2 regions of the Rahnella sp. PCH160 genome follow, and region 2 is predicted to be linked to the other one. Evidence: predicted binding sites of a transcription regulator. Region 2 holds the regulator's gene; the other holds the start of a gene.

Region 1 (4,101 bases), 2.3 Mb from region 2:
CCGAATGCACACAGTGATTTCGGCATGTTCATGACCAGGTTTGCGTCAACGATAGCCATATCAGGTGTCAGCGCATAATCAGCCAGTGGATATTTCTGACCGGTTGCATCGTCGGTCACAACAGCAAACGGTGTCACTTCAGAACCGGTACCGGAAGTGGTGGTGACAGCAATCATTTTTGCTTTCACGCCCATTTTCGGGAATTTGTAGATACGTTTACGGATATCCATAAAGCGCAGCGCCAAATCTTCGAACTGAGTATTTGGATGTTCGTACAGCACCCACATGATCTTCGCGGCGTCCATCGGTGAACCACCACCCAGAGCGATGATAACGTCTGGTTTGAAGGAGTTCATTTGCTCAGCACCTTTACGAACGATGCTCAGTGTTGGATCTGCTTCAACTTCGAAGAACACTTCGGTTTCAATGCCGTGATTTTTCAGAACGCTGGTGATCTGGTCAGCATAGCCGTTGTTGAACAGGTAACGGTCGGTAACGATGAAGGCGCGTTTCGCTCCGTCAGCAGCGACTTCTTCCAGCGCGATTGGCAGTGAGCCACGGCGGAAGTAGATTGATTTCGGAAGTTTATGCCACAACATGTTTTCTGCTCGCTTCGCTACAGTTTTCTTGTTGATCAAGTGTTTAGGACCGACGTTTTCAGAGATGGAGTTACCACCCCATGAACCGCAACCCAGCGTCAGAGAAGGGGCAAGTTTGAAGTTATACAGGTCACCGATACCACCCTGTGAAGCCGGGGTATTGATCAGGATACGTGCGGTTTTCATTTTGTTGCCAAAATAGTTTACACGTTCTGGTTGGTTGTCCTGGTCTGTATACAGACATGAGGTATGGCCGATACCGCCCATTTCTACCAGTTTTTCTGCTTTGTTTACCGCATCTTCGAAATCTTTAGCGCGGTACATTGCCAGGGTAGGGGACAGTTTTTCGTGTGCAAACGGTTCAGATTCGTCAACAACGCTGACTTCGCCGATTAACACTTTGGTGTTAGCAGGAACTTTGATACCGGCCATTTCAGCAATTTTCACTGCTGGCTGACCCACGATGGCTGCGTTCAGACCACCATTTTTAAGGATGATATCAGAAACCGCTTTCAGCTCTTTGCCCTGCAGCATGTAGCCGCCGTGGGAAGCGAAACGTTCGCGCACTGCGTTATAAGCAGAGTCAACGACGATAATAGACTGTTCAGACGCACAGATTACGCCGTTATCGAAGGTTTTAGACATCAGGACAGAAGCGACAACGCGCTTGATGTCGGCAGTTTCGTCAACAACGACTGGTGTGTTACCTGCACCCACACCGATGGCTGGTTTACCGGAGCTATAGGCTGCTTTAACCATGCCCGGACCACCGGTTGCCAGAATCAGGTTCAGGTCAGGGTGATGCATTAACTGGTTAGACAGTTCGACACTCGGTTCATCAATCCAGCCGATGATGTCTTTTGGTGCGCCTGCGGCGATAGCGGCTTGCAGCACGATATCAGCGGCTTTGTTGGTCGCATTTTTTGCACGTGGGTGCGGGGAGAAGATGATGCCGTTACGTGTTTTCAGGCTGATAAGCGCTTTGAAAATCGCAGTAGAAGTCGGGTTGGTGGTTGGAACGATACCGCAGATCAGGCCGATTGGCTCAGCGATAGTGATGGTACCGAAAGTATCATCCTGACCCAGAATGCCACAGGTCTTTTCATCTTTGTAAGCATTGTAGATATATTCAGAGGCGAAGTGGTTTTTGATCACTTTGTCTTCGACGATACCCATTCCGGATTCTTCAACAGCCAGTTTGGCGAGCAGAATTCGAGCATCGGCAGCAGCCAGAGCGGCGGCAGCGAAAATCTTATCTACTTGTTCTTGACTGAAGTTGGCATATTCGCGCTGTGCCTTCTTGACTCGTGCTACGAGTGCGTTTAGTTCAGCGACATTTGTTACAGCCATAATGCTCTCCTGATAAAGTTAAACTCTTTTAGTAAATAATCTGCCAAAGACTAGTATAGACCTGCTAACAGTCACCGTGAGAAACTAATTAATGCTAAGGATCTCAATGTGTTGTCTTTATCTTTTATTTGCTCAAAGAGCTTTCAGTTGTGAAGCACTGGGTAAAGTCGATATCTTTTAAATCACTTTCGTCACGGAGCATTTTTCCTTCAAGTAACGCTGAGTGACTATGAACTGAGCTTACCTATTTGTGGGCAGAGTGAATTTGATCTGGATCACTAAATACCGATGCTGACACCTTTCAGCAGGGTGTTTTTGAGAATAATTATCAAATTCGCCCATGGATAATACAGTTTTGTAGCTAAAGTTATCAATAAAAAAACTCAATTTTAACAAAAGTCATATTCACTGCATTTATTTGGAAAACTGGTGATAAAAACTATGAAACGGCGTGGCGCCTTAACGGCGATTCCAGTACATTAGCGCCCATCAAAACCTTCATCTGCTGGCATAGTTGTGCGGAGTTCTGCGTGAGCCAATCTTTATTAGATTTTTCAGGGTATATCAAATTTTTTGTTGGCCTGTTTGCACTGGTCAACCCGGTGGGGATCTTGCCGGTGTTTATCAGTATGACCAGCTATCAGGCCGCAGCGGGGCGTAATAAGACCAACATGACAGCAAACCTGTCAGTGGCCATTATATTGTCGACTGCGCTTTTCCTGGGTGACGCGATTTTGCACCTGTTCGGGATTTCCATTGATTCATTCCGTATTGCCGGCGGGATCCTGGTTGTGACGATTGCGATGTCGATGATCAGCGGTAAGTTGGGCGAAGATAAGCAGAACAAACAGGAGAAATCAGAAACGGCAATTCGCGAAAACGTGGGTGTGGTTCCGCTGGCATTACCTCTGATGGCCGGGCCGGGTGCGATAAGCTCGACGATAGTCTGGAGCTCCCGCTATAACGGCTGGCAGAATCTGCTGGGGCTCACTATTGCAATCATCTTCTTTGCGTTTTGCTGCTGGCTGCTGTTTCGTGCGGCACCTTTATTAGTTCGCCTGCTTGGGCAAACCGGCATCAACGTTATTACCCGTATCATGGGACTTTTGCTGATGTCACTCGGCATCGAGTTTATCGTGACCGGCATTAAAGCAATTTTCCCCGGTTTGCTCTGATTCTTTGCCTGCTAATTCTCACGGATACATTAACGTTATCCGTGAGAATTATTATCCCTTCTAATAATCCAGTGCATTAATATAGTGCAGCTAATGACGCAATTGAGAGCATTTGCACCCTAATGTGGCGTAAATTCACATCTCACCTTCCTTTTTAATCCAAGTCTCCATTTAAACTAATAAACTTAGCTAATTGTTCGCTAAATACCGCTCTTTATTGCCCGTATTGCCGTTAATTTACCCACATCATTCTGTAAGGCTTGTGCAGGCCGTACCGAGATGTTATTAGTGTTAACACAGCAGTTAACAGGGCTTTATCCTTGAAATCATCTCATTGTTAACTGATTGTGTCAGAGCAGTTCCTGAACAACCTACTTTACAAAAATGTGGATGAAATGGTGGATTAACTCAATTTATAACAGAGGGTTAGGTACTGTTTCTGGTGTGAAGCACTGGGTGGTCTTCTGACACGCTTAACGCATAAAAGAGAATTACGTAACAAATTTGCAAAATTTATTGGCGCCGGTATCGGGCTTCTGATAATTTTCAAATCGTCTTCAAAAATGGAATTTTGTTTAGAGTCATGCTTTGAGTGAGAACGAATCTTGCCAGGCACAGAGAGATTGAAGCAATTTCATTTGTTTTGGAGAGTGTCGTGTCATCATGCGTAGCACAAAATTATCCTCGTTCGCTTTCTGTGAAAAGAAAGTCAGATATTGAGATGACGACAATTAACCGTCTGGCGTTGGCTCTCTCAGTTCAACAAAACAAATCTTCAGCACACCTTCTCATTAAAATGAATGACAGCGCTTAGCTGTCACGGATTTTCTATCGCCTTAATTTGGGTTAAAAGAAAATATTCGGGGGAAGTGCAGAAATAACAGAATGTGATTACCTGGTGTGCGAACGGGGTGATCAAATGGAAGGGGATCATCCTTAACGATCCCGGAAACCGCACGGCGAATAAAGCCTGACGT
Region 2 (4,101 bases):
TACAAAGGCAATCTGGCGCACTCAAAATCCAGCTGAACGGAGCGGCTTCGAGACCAGAGGCTCGAAGACCGAGTGAAGGCAGCACGAAGTGCCTGGATTTGCGCCACACGCGGATGTTCCAGAATATGTCCATCGATCCAGCGGTAGCGCGTGTTGAAAAAAAAGCGTGGGAGATCAAAGAGGGAGGCGCTTTCCTCCCTCTTTGTCGGTTTCGGCGCAGTTGAATAGGTGATCACTGCATATGAAAAACCGAAATTTTCTCGGTCATAGCCCCTCACGGCGAGTGAAAAACCGAAACCTTCTCGATCCAGCCTTTAAACGGGGGATATAAAAGGGGATCCCCCTTTTACGCCCGCCGCGTCAGCCAGATCCCGTGATGTGGCCTCTGCTTCCACGCCAGTGACGAAATGGTATGCATCACACTCAGATGCGAAATCACCCTGCGCAGGTGCCGCTCCATTTCGGTCAGCGGCATGTCCGGGTGCAGTTCCGGCGCATTAAACAGGCTGTTCTCGCTGCCGGGGCCGTCGTACAGCAGCCGTTGCTGACAGCTTTGCAGCGCAATTTCGCAGGTTTGCAAATACTCCGTTGCCAGCTTTTCCGGCAGCATGTAATGCTCGCGGGCGAGAATGGTCATCGCGTTGATGTGCTCAACGACAAACTGACTGTGCGTGACCCACAAACGCATATCCGCCAGATAATGCGAGTTAAAACCCGGTTCCTGCATCGCCTGGCTCAGCGAGGTGAACAGCTTGTTGTGCGCCTGATTCACCTGCATCCGGGTGTACGCGAGTTTCGACGCGTCAGGGTTTTCCTGCAGGATAAGCCGGATGGCGTCCTGATACGTTTCCAGCGCCTGATGGGCGTTCTGGCGCATCAGGCCACTTTGCCATTGCGGCCACAGCCAGATGGTGCCGCCGAAGGCCAGCGCACAGCCAATCAGCGTATCGATAAGTCGCGGCACCAGAAAATGGATGCCGTTCATCGCCAGCAGCTGCAACGTATACACGGCGGTGACCGTCATCCCGACCATCGCCAGCCCGTAGTTTTTGCGCAGCACCGTGTAGGAAATCAGCGTCACCACCAGCATACAAATCAGCGTGATGCCTTCCGGCATCTCCAGTTTCAGCAATCCGGCGGCAATCAGCAGACCGGCCAGCGTGCCGAGCGCACGGTGCTGGATACGCACACGGGTGGCGTTATAACCGTTCTGGCTGACCAGCATGATGGTCAGCAAAATCCAGTAGGGTTTCGGCAGATTGAAGAAGAGGCCCAGGCTGCTGCCGATCGCCAGAATCAGCCCCAGACGCGCAGCGTTGCGCAGGGCTGAAGATTTAAAAGACAGATAACTTTTCAGTGCAGGCCAGAACGGCAGGCGCGGCTGGGAGTTCATCAGATCTCGGCGGTACAGCGGGCGCTGCGTCCGCAGCAGTCGGGCGATGCGGCTGAAATGGTAATAACAAAAGCGGCCAACCGGATTGTCCGGATTTTGTGCCGCGATTTTTTCCAGCGCCGCCAGTTCATTCGCCATCGTGAAACGTTCGGAAAACCGGTGATAAAGAATATCGTCCGCAATCACGCGCAGCCGGGCGGAAATCACCTGCGCATTCCGGCGGATCACCGCTTCGGCGTGGCTTTCTTCCACCAGTTTTTGCACTTCTTCCGGCTGATGCAGGCTCACCGTGATGTGTTCCTGCAAATCGAGCGCGACCTGAAAACGCTGGAACAGCCGCTTGTGGTGATGATTATGCCCGTGCTGCGGGAGCATGTGCAGTTGCTGATACAGCAACGCAATCAGATCAATAACCTGCTGCTGACGTTTGAGCAGCGGCGGAAGGGCAGTTTCCGGGTCGGTATGCTGCGTCAGCAGGCTGTATTTGGCCTCGAAATAATCCGCGAGCTGTAAATACAGCTGACTGAGCGTTTCTCGCATTGGCTGTTCTTCGGAAATACGGAACCACGCCCAGTTAAACAGCCCGTACCAGGCGGTGCCGGCGGCAAACAGCGCGGGTGCCTGCCACATCGGCCTCACGCCGACCATGCTCAGTGTGAAGATGGTGGCCACCAGCGCGCCGGGCAATAAACGCGCATGCAGCGGGCTGATTTCACCGGTAACGCCGAGCAGTAAGGCCAGCGTTAACATAATGAGCGGCAGGGGAATGTGCCAGTTTTCGAGCATCACCTGCAAAAGAATACTGCTGACGGCAAACAGCGAACCGCCGACCATCAGGCGTTTAAAGAAGCGTTTGTGCGGGGTATCGAGACCGGCAACGTTGCAGCAGGCCGGACACAGGGAAAACAGCAGGCCCATTTGCAGATTGCCAAACAGCCAGCAAATACCGACAGGCAGGCACAACACCAGCGTCTGGCGCAGCGCGTAGTTAACTTCGGGATGATAGAACAGTCTTCGCCATAGCGTCATGGGTAAAGCTTAGCCCATAAAAAAGGCGCGACAGTAAGCTGTCGCGCCAATTTCTGAGGGATTAACGTGTGCCGTAAACGACAATCGTTTTACCGTGTGCGGAGATCAGGCTCTGATCTTCCAGCATTTTGAGAATACGTCCGACTGTTTCACGTGAACAACCGACGATTTGGCCGATTTCCTGACGGGTGATCTTGATTTGCATCCCGTCCGGATGGGTCATTGCATCAGGCTGTTTAGCCAGATTCAGCAAAGTTTGCGCGATACGGCCTGTTACGTCGAGGAAGGCAAGGTTGCCGACTTTCTCTGACGTCACTTGCAGACGGTTTGCCATCTGCGCGGAAAGACGCATCAGAATATCCGGGTTTACCTGAATCAGCTGGCGGAATTTTTTATAAGAAATTTCAGCCACTTCGCAGGCAGTTTTAGCACGAACCCAGGCACTGCGTTCCTGCCCTTCTTCGAAGAGTCCCAGCTCGCCGATGAAGTCACCTTGGTTAAGGTATGACAGTATCATTTCTTTGCCTTCTTCATCTTTAATCAGGACGGCAACCGACCCTTTCACGATGTAGTACAGCGTTTCGGCTTTTTCACCCTGGTGAATCAGCGTACTTTTAGAAGGATACTTATGTATATGACAGTGAGACAGGAACCATTCGAGAGTCGGGTCTGTTTGTGGCTTGCCGAGAACCATTAGCTATTATCCTCTGTTATTATCGCTGCCCAAAATCACAGGGCTCAGAGTTCCCTGTACGGCACTTACTTTATAAAGCGCCCTTTCAGCATATAACTCCCCAGAAATGCTGCAAGCGGATGTCGGAGTGAAACAGCCTGATTATTGCTGTTAACACCGTGGGTTCTGTTCTTAAACCGCAAAAACCGTCACCGCAATTTACTGGAAAGTATGTTTCGGCTTTGTTTGTAACACAGGATTGCAATGCTGTCTTCTGTTGTCTCGCTTCAGCATGATGGCGATCGGGTTACGTTGCCAGATTTTGGGTGAAAGGGTAGTCTGAGGGGAAAATTTGACGAATTTATCCACCGGGAGAAGAGTACATGCACGCACGCGTAAAATGGGTAGAAGGGCTGACATTTTTGGGGGAGTCAGCGTCGGGCCATCAGATCACAATGGACGGCAATGCGGGCGATAAAGCGCCGAGCCCGATGGAGATGTTGCTGATGTCGGCGGGCGGTTGCAGCGCGATTGACGTGGTTTCTATTTTGCAAAAAGGCCGCAATGACGTCCGTGACTGCGAAGTGAAACTGACCTCTCAGCGCCGCGAAGAAGCACCGCGTCTGTTCACGCACATCAATCTGCATTTCATCGTCACCGGCAAAGACCTGACGGATAAAATTGTCGATCGCGCCGTCAGCCTGTCTGCGGAAAAATACTGCTCCGTTTCCCTGATGCTGGGCAAAGCCGCGACGATCACCCACAGTTTTGAAGTGGTGAACGCCGAATAATTCACGACCAGCGCAAAGGCGCGGCCGGTTTGTGTCAGCGCCATGCCCTGATTTCACTTACTCGATTTTCTTCCCTTCCATCAGGCGCTGCACCAGCGGCGCCATAATCAGCTCCATCGCCAGCCCCATTTTGCCGCCCGGCACCACCAGCGTTTTGATGTGCGAGATAAACGAGCCCTGCAACATCGCCAGCAGATACGGGAAATCAATGTCGT

What was found. Region 2 encodes CRP, which controls carbon source genes, mostly activating them, when cyclic AMP is high. Its sites were predicted from a motif close to ATGTGANNNNNNTCACAT; they were not measured.
Region 1: adhE (bifunctional acetaldehyde-CoA/alcohol dehydrogenase) is a predicted target of CRP. The motif match lies at 2,213-2,230, and genes of this name have one in related genera.

What each region holds. Positions count from the first base shown of each region.
Region 1 is NZ_JBLOGT010000001.1:2,903,921-2,908,021, forward strand. It holds gene adhE (bifunctional acetaldehyde-CoA/alcohol dehydrogenase) at 1-1,949, opposite strand, end outside; gene ACM5QY_RS13445 (YchE family NAAT transporter) at 2,480-3,124, shown strand.
Region 2 is NZ_JBLOGT010000001.1:624,038-628,138, reverse strand. It holds gene ACM5QY_RS02985 (hypothetical protein) at 1-224, shown strand, start outside; gene ACM5QY_RS02980 (YccS/YhfK family putative transporter) at 347-2,422, opposite strand; gene crp (cAMP-activated global transcriptional regulator CRP) at 2,484-3,116, opposite strand; gene ACM5QY_RS02970 (OsmC family protein) at 3,479-3,886, shown strand; gene ACM5QY_RS02965 (phosphoribulokinase) at 3,944-4,101, opposite strand, start outside.